2 regions of the Vibrio sp. E150_011 genome follow, and region 1 is predicted to be linked to the other one. Evidence: predicted binding sites of a transcription regulator. Region 1 holds the regulator's gene; the other holds the start of a gene.
What was found. Region 1 encodes CRP, which controls carbon source genes, mostly activating them, when cyclic AMP is high. Its sites were predicted from a motif close to TGTGANNNNNNTCACA; they were not measured.

Region 1 (5,450 bases):
GAGTAAAGAAGCGCAAGCGGTGATCGGTCAGGTGCATGACAATACCAAACCCGCGTTGAAGTTGCTCGAGAGAGAAGGCTTCACCTGTCGAAACTATGTGGATATTTTTGATGCTGGCCCGACCGTGGAGTGCGATCTACAAAATATCCAAGCGATTAGGAATTCATTCCGAGCCAAGGTATCGATCTCAGAGCACGCCAGTTCACAAGATTATCTTATTGCAAATACGTCATTTGAACACTTTAGAGCAACAGCCGCGAAAGCCGCTTATGACGCAGAAAGCCAGCGTGTCTTGTTAGCTCCAAGCGTGGCCGAGGCCTTGAACCTTTCTGAAGGTGATATGGTACGTATGCTCGCTCAGTAACAGGCTCTTGATGTTTATCCCGCCACGTTTGGTTATTTTTCGTGGCGTTGAAGACAATGCTCCAACCATTTTTATATGTTAAGGAATTCTCGATGACTCAATGGATCGCAGGACAGTGGGTAGCAGGACTTGGTGAACAATTTCATTCATTGTCACCTTACAATAATGAGGTGGTTTGGCAGGGACAATCAGCCACACCGGCGCAGGTTGAGTCCGCGGTTAGTGCCGCAAGACAGGCGTTTATCTCTTGGAAAAAAACCTCGTTTGAAGCGCGTGAAGCCATTGTATTAGCCTTTGCCGAAAAGCTAAAAGCGCGCAGTGAAGAGATTGCTATAGCGATTGCTAAAGAAACGGGGAAACCGTTGTGGGAAACTCGAACGGAAGCGGGCGCGATGGCCGGTAAGATTGCGATTTCCATTCGAGCCTATCACGAGCGTACTGGTCGCTCACAGCGAGAAGCGGCGGGGAACCAAATAGTCCTTCGTCATCGCCCTCTTGGTGTTATGGCAGTATTTGGGCCTTATAACTTCCCAGGGCACCTGCCCAATGGCCATATTGTTCCAGCGTTGCTGGCAGGGAACACGGTTGTCTTTAAGCCTTCTGAACAAACGCCACTAGTGGGTGAGCTTGCCATGCGGATTTGGCAGGAAGCAGGGTTGCCAGAAGGGGTTATTAACCTAGTGCAAGGCGGTAAAGAAACCGGCATTGCTTTAGCTGATGCCAAAGGTATTGATGGCGTGTTGTTTACTGGCAGTGCGAATACTGGCCATGTCCTACATCGTCAATTTGCCGGTCAGCCTGATAAAATGCTGGCGCTAGAGATGGGGGGCAACAACCCATTAGTTGTCAGTGAGGCGTATGGCGATCTTGATGCAACGATCTACACCATCATTCAGTCTGCTTATATCAGTGCAGGGCAACGTTGTACGTGCGCCCGCCGATTGTATGTTCCCTTTGGCGATAAAGGTGACCAACTTGTTGAAGCCCTGGTCGCCGCGATAGCAAAAATACGTATCGATGAGCCGTTTGCCGATCCGGCACCCTTCATGGGACCACAAATATCCATACAGGCAGCACAACACATCATACAGGCTCAGTCCGCACTGCAAGCCTTAGGCGGCAAGAGTTTGGTTGAGTCACAGCAGCGACAGGCGGCATTTGTGACGCCAGGGTTGATTGATGCGACCACAATTGATGTATTACCTGATGAAGAATATTTTGGCCCGTTGTTGCAGCTTGTACGCTATGAAACGCTAGATCAAGCGGTTGAACTTGCCAATGATACCCGTTTTGGTTTATCCGCAGGACTTATCTCAACCAATGACGACGAGTGGTTGTATTTTGTTGACCATATCCGTGCTGGTATTGTGAATCGTAACCGTCAGTTGACGGGCGCGAGCGGTGATGCACCATTTGGTGGCCCTGGTGCATCCGGTAACCTGAGGCCGAGTGCTTTCTATGCCGCAGACTATTGTGCCTATCCGATGGCATCGATGGAGGGAGACGAAACGATTCTTCCAGCGACGTTAAGCCCAGGACTCGATCTCTAAGGAGCAACATATGAAAGTTGAATGGTTATTTGAGCAACTGTGGCAAGATTATACGACGCGCCTGTGTCCATCCGCCGCGAAAATTCAGGGGTTGCTGAAGGAGCAAGAAGCACTGATTAATGATCACATTGCCTTGCGCACCTTTAATCTTGACCCTGTTGGTATTGAGACATTGGCCAAGCCTTTTCTTGAGCTTGGTTACCAGCAAGGAGGCGAGTATGAATTCAAAGCTAAAAAGCTGTCAGCCATTCATTTAGAGCATGCAGACAACACGTTACCTAAGGTTTTTATTAGCGAACTGTGTGTGGAGCAGTGCTCACCCGAGCTACAGGCCATTGTGACCAAGCTGGTGGATCAAGTTGATAGTGAGGCCGTATCGTCGGCAGATTTTCTGTTTGGTGGGCGTCTGTGGACGTTGAGCTGCGAAGATTATCAAACACTGGCGCAAGAAAGTGAGTATGCCTCTTGGCTTGCCGCTCATGGTTATGGTGCAAATCACTTTACCGTGAGTGTGAATCAGTTGCAGCGATTTGAAGACGTCGTGGCTGTGAATCATTATTTGCGCCAGGCTGGTTTTGAGATCAATGAATCAGGTGGTGAGGTCAAGGGATCACCTGAGGTGTTACTGGAGCAATCATCGACCATGGCTGACAAAGTATTGGTGTCGTTTTTAGGCGAAGAGAAGCGTGTACCTGGAGGTTTTTATGAGTTTGCTAAGCGCTATAAAATGAATAATAACTGCTACTATCAAGGGTTTGTGGCAGCGTCTGCGGATAAAATTTTTGAGAGTACCCATCAATAAATAGACTCACCCTTTCGCCATAAAAAAAGCCACCTTGCGGTGGCTTTTTAATTATTAGTAACGTTAGATATTAACGCGTGCCGTAGACCACAATAGTCTTACCATGAGCAGAGATAAGGTTCTGCTCTTCCAGCATTTTAAGAATACGTCCTACTGTTTCACGAGAACAACCAACGATCTGGCCGATTTCTTGACGAGTAATTTTGATTTGCATGCCGTCAGGGTGCGTCATTGCGTCAGGTTGTTTTGCTAGGTTAAGTAGCGTCTGAGCAATACGACCAGTTACGTCAAGGAACGCAAGGTCACCAACTTTCTGGCTTGTCACTTGTAGGCGACTTGCCATCTGAGAAGATAAGCGCATGAGAATATCTGGGTTAACTTGGATAAGTTGACGGAATTTCTTGAAAGAAATCTCAGCCACTTCACAAGGTGATTTAGCTCGAACCCACGCTGTACGTTCTTGGTCTTCTTCAAATAGGCCTAGTTCACCGATGAAGTCACCTTGGTTAAGGTAAGACAAGATCATCTCTTTGCCTTCTTCATCTTTGATAAGTACTGCTACTGAACCTTTTACGATGTAGTAAAGTGTTTCAGCCTTCTCGCCCGCATGGATTAGCGTGCTTTTTGAAGGGTACTTGTGAATATGACAATGTGAAAGGAACCACTCTAGCGTTGGGTCGGTTTGAGGTTTACCTAGAACCATATTTCTTACTTCCTCTGCAGGGTATGCTTGCTGCTTTCCATATATTATAGCAAGTCCATTGTGTTGAGACTCACTAGCATAAAAGCACTTTGAAGATGGCGCAAGCGATCTTCTGTTTCAAAGAAATAGTATCCTTTTTTGCGCGGACTTTCTTGATTTTAATCGTGTCATCAGACCATTTTCCTATACAAAACTGTGCACATGATCACGGTATAAAAAATCATCTAAGTTTAGGCGCAAAAAACTAACCTATTTTCCCTGTTTCTATTAGCTGCTGTAGTATAGGACGGACAATTAATTCCATCGCAAAACTCATTTTCCCGCCCGGTACGACGATGGTGTTATGACGTGACATAAAGGAACCGTCAATCATTGAGAGTAGATATGGGTAATCGACATTCTTAATGCCCCTTAAGCGAATGACGACGAAACTCTCATCGAGACTTGGGATTCCCTTCGCATTAAGTGGGTTCGACGTATCAACGGTGGGGACGCGTTGGAAGTTGATATGAGTACGCGAAAATTGTGGTGTGATGTAGCTGAGATAGTCGTCCATTGACCGTACTATGGAATCGGTCACTGCTTCTCGAGAGTGTCCACGGTCACGTGTATCGCGAACAAATTTTTGGATCCACTCCAGGTTGACGATTGGAACCATGCCAATCAAGAGGTCAACGTGCTGAGCGGCATTAATGGCACCATCAACAACACCACCATGTAACCCTTCATAAAATAATACGTCAGAGTTTTGGGGTAAGTCTTGCCAAGGCGTGAAGGTGCCCGGCATTTGATTGTATGGGACCGCTTCGTCGAATGTATGTAGATAGCGACGAAATTGGCCGACGCCATTTTGTCCGTAGTTTTTAAAAAAGGTTTCAAGTGCAGGAAAGTCATTGGCTTGAGGGCCAAAGTAACTGATGTGCTTACCCTGTTCTTTTGCTTTGCGGATCTCGACATCCATCTCTGGGCGAGTAAAGCGATGGAAGCTATCGCCTTCGATAAACGCAGGTCTGATGTTCATCATGTTGAACATCTTGCGAAATGCTTCTGATGTTGTCGTTGTTCCAGCTCCTGAGGAGCCTGTCACCGCGATGATAGGGTGTTTCGCTGACATAACACTTCCTGTGTATTTTTAGTATTCATATCCCGATAAGCTGGGAAATGTTGTTTATGTATGGTTTATCTTAATCTGGGCACGAGCTTATCATGAGCGATTCAATCTATAATTGACGGCAAACGTATCGTTAACGGTAAATATGTAGTTAACGGTAAACGTATAGCTACCATCAACTATTTACTGATAAGCAGAGGCTTACTATAGCACCTCATAGCCAAAGGCGAGATATTTACAACGAGTTACGCATCTTGATGTCGACCGTTTCGTGTAATTCAGAAAAGACAATGACGGCTTCTCCCGATTCTAGTTGGCTTCGTACATGTGCAAGTTTATCGGCTAGAGTGTATTCGCTTTCACCGTAATCGGTGCCTTCACGCAATACAAATTCTTGAATCAAATTATCGAGTGTTTCCGATGCGATCTGCTGCCATGGGATAATCATAAATACCTCTCTCTTCTATGATGGTGAGAGTATATCAGAGATGAGCCCGACAGGAGTTATTCAGCAAGGTGTCGATAATAACTTGGCAATACTTCTTCAAGCCAGAAAACGGGTTTGCGCCAGCTTCCAGATAAAAAGCCGACGTGCCCACCTTGTTCGAGTAAACGATAGCTTAGATGAGGGGTCAGCTCATAATCAGGAATCACCTCATGATTCATAAATGGGTCGTCTTTAGCGTGGATAAACTGCGTAGGGATGACGATATCGTTCAAGCGTGGTAGTGCAGAACATCGTTGGTAATAGTCATCAGCGTCCTTAAAGCCGTGAAGTGGCGCGGTAATTAAATCATCAAATTCATAAAGCCTTTTCATTTCTTTTATTCGAGCGGCGGTTAACCCTAATGCCTCGCTGAGTAGGTGAGTTTTTAATAATGCATTTTTCTTCATCGAAGAGAGTAGGTAGCGTCGATATA
Region 2 (5,450 bases), on a different contig from region 1:
ATTACGCCATTGCAGTTGTAAGAAATGGTTGCATGCGCTGTCGGGTCTGATCGCCGTCTCTAGCCATTGTTCAATCGCGTCTTGGTCGCCCCTTGCTTGCCAATACAGTAGCAAAGAAAGCGATGCGTTGGCTGTCCAGTCTACGTGGTAGGTTGACTGTTTCATCAGGTGTTGAATCTGCTCAATGGTCTTTGAAGCCTTGTCTAATTCACCCCGACCAATGGCAATGCGAGCGATCATTGAGTAGCTGTGTAAATGCTTACTTGGCTCATGCTTACCTAGGATATCTAGCCCTTTGTACGCACACTCTTCCGCTTCATCTAAGCGGTTCCAACACCATAAGATTTGCGCTCGGACACGAAGCAAGAACTCGTGCATTGGGACTTGGTGCAGTTGTTGTTCTTCGATCAGTCTAAACGCACTTTCTTGCACCTCATAAGCCGCTTGAACATAGCCTTGAGCAATTAAAATTTCACTTTGCTGAAGCTGTGCCCATAGCGCTTGGTGGTAAACATGATACTGACGCGCTAGCTTTTCGGTTTGCTGCATCATTGGCAGTGCGCGACTGAGTTGGCCCGTGACGTGGTTGACTTCACCAACGACCGAGGTGGCGACAATACGGCTGCGATAGACCGAATGATCCAGTTCACCTAACGCCAGTTCAGCCAGCTCAAGTGCTTTTTCTGGTGAGTTTTGATTAATGGCAACCTGAGCACGCAGCGCGTTGAATTCCCCATCTTCTTTTTGAGAACGCTCTACCTTGCGTAATGCCATCTCGCTATCGGATTTAGCAATCAGCTCACCGACTTCGTTATAGCGATGCTGGCTTTGTGCTAACCATGCTTGCAGCATACACAACCTCGGATGACTGTAGAGTTGATCATCCGTTAGGATTTGAATGGCCTCCTCCAGCGTAGCAAGCTCTCCTTGGTTAAACATTTTCCAACCAAACTCGTTGAGGATGGTCACGGTGAGTTCGCTATTCGCGGCTAATCTTGCATGCCTGAGCGCTTGATGGGGAACGCTTTGTTCTAACCAAGCTTTTGCCGCGGCGAGGTGAAGATCCAATTCTTGCTGCGGAATTCTGGCTTTACGTTCATGCGACAAGAACTCAGCAAACAAGTTATGGAAGCGAAACCAATTGTTTTCGCCTTCAAGCGGATAGATAAATAGACCAAAACGATTTAAAGATTCAATCATGCTGAGCGCGTCATTTCGTTTGGTTAATGCCGTGACCAGATCGTCATTGAAGTGATCTAAAACGGAACATTGCATTAAGAAATTACGCGTATCTTTATCTAGTAAATCAAACACTTCTTCGATCAAGTAGTCCCAAAGGTGAGCGTGATTAAACTGAGATATGGTTTCGACGGATTGTGCTAACGTTCGCTTTTGATGTTGAGCTTGTAGGGCAAACAGCTGCAAAGCAGAAGGCCAGCCTTCGACGTAAGTTCGCAAAGAGTCAGCGGTCTCATCATCGATATCATCCGCGAGACGCAGATTAAAGAAACGTGTGGTTTCCTCGGTATCAAACGCGAGTAATTCATTGCCGATTTCAATCATTAAATCGCGCACACGCAGGTTTGCAGTCCCTAGTGGCGGATTACCACGACTTGTCACGACCAATGTAATGTTATCGGGCATGTGCTTAAGGAAAAAACGCATGGCCTCATGGATGTCTTCATCGGTGATGAGGTGGTAATCATCGAGTACGACGTAGCATTCGTGGTGGTAGCTCGTCAGTTCTGAGAATACTTCTCCGAGTAGAGAATGAAGAGAGGAGAATTGACGGCGTTCTGCGAGTTTCTGAGCATTAGGACAGCTATTGTGCGTAGCTTTATTAATCGCCTGTAAGAGATAGTTGACGAAGCGGAATGAGTCGTTATCACTTTCATCGACGCTGTACCAGCCGACGTGAGGTTTGTCAGACAACCATTGTGCGGCCATGGTGGTTTTACCATATCCAGCAGGGGAGCGAAAAAGTACAAGCTTGTAAAAAGGGGCCTGTGAAAGTAGGTCCAAAACTCGTGGACGGACGATAGCGTTATGCAAGCGTCCTGGGCGAGTTAATTTTGAAGGAATCCACATAGATATTTCCTATCATTTTTATAGTTAGTGTCTTCGCTAATACTGAGCGGCCTCGATGAGGAAAAAGACACGAATTCTACGACTTTAAAGTTGCCTTTTTGATGTTAGGCGAGGTCTAGCTCTACAGTGTTTGATCAACGGCTAGATTTTGCTTTAAAAACAAACAACACGCCAACTACGCCACGAATTTGTGATCATTATCACGAATAGTTGTGTGCTGGTCGTACTGCTTGGGCGTCATGTATACAAAAAAACCGTCCGATTAGGTGAATTTTTTAATTCAATTGTGATCTCAGACTCAAATTTCGAATTCGATATGCACCTATTTAACCGTACAGTCTTAGTTAGCGATTACAGTGATTGTGACGCTGGCGTGATCGTTATCACCGGATAAAAGCCAAAGCCCAATTGAAATGGGATATTGATCACTCTCTGAAGGGGAGTACGCCCTCTACGCCCTCGTCACTCATCCTCCAAGGAGTCGGAAGTAGGAGGATGTTTATGGAGACGTCACCATGCACGATATGTGACAGATGGATAAAACTTAAAGTGAGATTTCTTAATGAAACCTGCGCAACAGAAAAAATTCAACAAAGCTTCTTTCCAAGACAGTGTTAAAAAGCATCTTTCTGCGACTTATGCGACGACAGTAGAAACCGCGACCGAGCGCCAATGGTATTTGGCAATGGGGCGCGCGCTGGCAGAGCTTACCACTTTTGACTTACTTGCAACGGAAGCGGACGACCGCATCAAGAACGCGAAAAGCGTTAACTACCTATCTCTTGAATTCCTAATTGGCCGCCTGACAGGTAACAACTTGATCAGCATGGGCCTGTATGAACAAATCACTCAAGCTATGAAAGAGTTAGGTCACAACCTAACGGATCTGCTTGAAGAAGAACGTGATCCTTCATTGGGTAACGGTGGCCTTGGTCGTCTTGCGGCTTGTTTCATGGATTCTTGTGCCGCTCAAGAATACCCAACAGTAGGCTACGGTCTTCACTACGAATACGGTCTCTTTAAGCAATCTTTCCAAGATGGTCGTCAAAAAGAAGCACCTGACGCATGGCGCGGTGTTGAAGGTTATCCGTGGGAAGTAGCACGTCCAGAACTGGCACAACAGATTGGTTTTTACGGCCATGTAGATGTTGAATACGTTGACGGTAAAGAAGTACGTACTTGGGTTCCAGGCATGGAAGTAAAAGCAATGCCGTGGGATCTACCAATTGTCGGTTACGAGTCAAGCACCGTTTACCCGCTGCGCCTTTGGGAATGTCAGGCCATTGCACCTTTCTCACTAGCAAGCTTCAACAACGGCGATTACTTCGAAGCACAGCACTCGCTAATCGATGCTGGTAACATCACGAAGGTTCTATACCCGAACGACAACCACGAAAAAGGTAAGACTCTGCGTCTAATGCAGCAGTATTTCCACTCAGCGGCGTCGGTTCGCGATATTCTACGTCGTCATGAAGCGGCTGGTTTTGCACTAGCGGATCTTCCTAAGCAGGAAACGATTCAGCTTAACGATACGCACCCAACGATCGCCATTCCTGAATTAATGCGCATCCTAATTGATGAGAAAGGCCTAACTTGGGACCAAGCGTGGGAAATCAGTGCCCACACATTCGCATACACGAACCACACACTACTTCCAGAAGCATTGGAGACATGGTCTGAATCTCTTATCAGCCGTCTGCTTCCTCGTCACATGGAAATCATCTTTGAAATTAACCACCGCTTCATGCAAGAAGTTCGCAAGATGTGGCCGGGTGATGGTGAGAAGCAAGCGAAGCTTTCTATCATTCAAGAAGGTTTCCACCGTATGGTTCGCATGGCAAACCTATGTGTGATTGGTTCTTACAAAGTGAACGGTGTAGCCGCACTTCACTCTCAACTGGTTAAGAAAGACTTGTTCCCAGAGTTCAACGAAATCTTCCCAGGTAAACTGACTAACGTTACAAACGGCATCACGCCACGTCGTTGGTTGAAGTTCTGTAACCCTGGTCTATCGAAACTCATTACTGACAAGATCGGTGCAGAGTGGCCGGCGAAACTAGAGCAGCTAGAAGGTATTGCTCAGTTTGCAACCGATGCAAAATTCCAAAAAGAGTTCATGGCGGTTAAGAAAGAAAACAAACAGCGTCTCGCTGATTGGGTTCAAGAGAACATGGGAATCGAGCTGGATACTAACGCGATCTTTGACGTTCAAATTAAACGTCTACACGAATACAAGCGTCAGCACTTAGACTTGCTACACATTCTCTCTCTCTACCACCGTATTCTTAACGAACCTGGTTTTGAGTGTGAGCCACGTGTTTGTTTCTTTGCAGCAAAAGCGGCGCCGGGCTACCACCTAGCGAAAGAGATCATCTTCGCAGTGAACAAGATTGCAGAGAAGATCAACAACGACCCTCGTATCGGCAACAAGCTGAAAGTGGTCTTCATTCCTGATTACCGCGTGAGCATGGCTGAGATCATCATCCCTGCGGCGGACGTATCTCAGCAAATCTCGCTAGCAGGTAAAGAAGCATCAGGTACGGGTAACATGAAAATGGCGCTTAACGGCGCGTTGACTATCGGTACGATGGACGGTGCAAACGTTGAGATTCGTGAAGAAGTAGGTGACGAAAATATCTACATCTTTGGCCTAGATGTTGATGGCGTTCAAGAAGTGAAAGCTCAGGGCTACAACCCTTACGACTACTACAACGCGGACCCGCTACTAAAAGCATCTTTGGATTTACTGCTAGGCGAAGAATTTACGCCAGGTAAACCAGGTTTACTTCGTGCAACCTACGATAGCTTGCTAGATGGTGGTGACCCTTATCTATGTTTGGCTGATTTTGCCTCTTACGTGCAAGCACATGAAGACATGGGCAAGCAGTATCAAGATCAAGCGGGTTGGGCGAAGAAAGCCATTCTAAATACTGCCTTGGTGGGCAAGTTTACGTCAGACCGTTCAATACGCGACTACGTCAACAATATTTGGAAGCTTGAAGCAGTAACTCGTTAAGCAACCTAAGCCAAGGCCTCGAGCCTTGGCTTTTACTCCTTATATCTATTAATAACCCTACCGTTTTGAAGGTAATGATGTCCTTCGGAGAGAGCGATGAAAGAACAAACAGCATTAAAGCAAGTTGCTGACATGGCAAGAATAGCCGACAGCTACGTGAGTGCGTGGGGCAGTGAAGCGAAAGTAGAAGACGATATTATTCTTCGTTTGCTTGCGTCTTTAGGCTATGACACGACTAATGATGAGACTCTGCTGAAGTCAGCAGAACGAAAACACAAGAAAGAAGTTCTAGAGCCAGTCCTAGTAGTGAAAGATGGCGATGCTATCGAAGTAGAACTTAACCTTG

Region 2: malT (HTH-type transcriptional regulator MalT) is a predicted target of CRP. The motif match lies at 2,278-2,293, and genes of this name have one in related genera.

Annotation. Positions count from the first base shown of each region.
Region 1 is NZ_JBHFOL010000011.1:47,159-52,608, reverse strand. Features, by position in the region: gene astA (arginine N-succinyltransferase) at 1-364, shown strand, start outside; gene astD (succinylglutamate-semialdehyde dehydrogenase) at 457-1,914, shown strand; gene ACE1OE_RS16315 (2-oxoadipate dioxygenase/decarboxylase family protein) at 1,925-2,716, shown strand; gene crp (cAMP-activated global transcriptional regulator CRP) at 2,787-3,419, opposite strand; gene ACE1OE_RS16305 (phosphoribulokinase) at 3,664-4,533, opposite strand; gene ACE1OE_RS16300 (YheU family protein) at 4,766-4,978, opposite strand; gene ACE1OE_RS16295 (hydrolase) at 5,035-5,450, opposite strand, start outside.
Region 2 is NZ_JBHFOL010000001.1:696,293-701,742, reverse strand. Features, by position in the region: gene malT (HTH-type transcriptional regulator MalT) at 1-2,088, opposite strand, end outside; gene ACE1OE_RS02880 (glycogen/starch/alpha-glucan phosphorylase) at 2,651-5,104, shown strand; gene malQ (4-alpha-glucanotransferase) at 5,201-5,450, shown strand, end outside.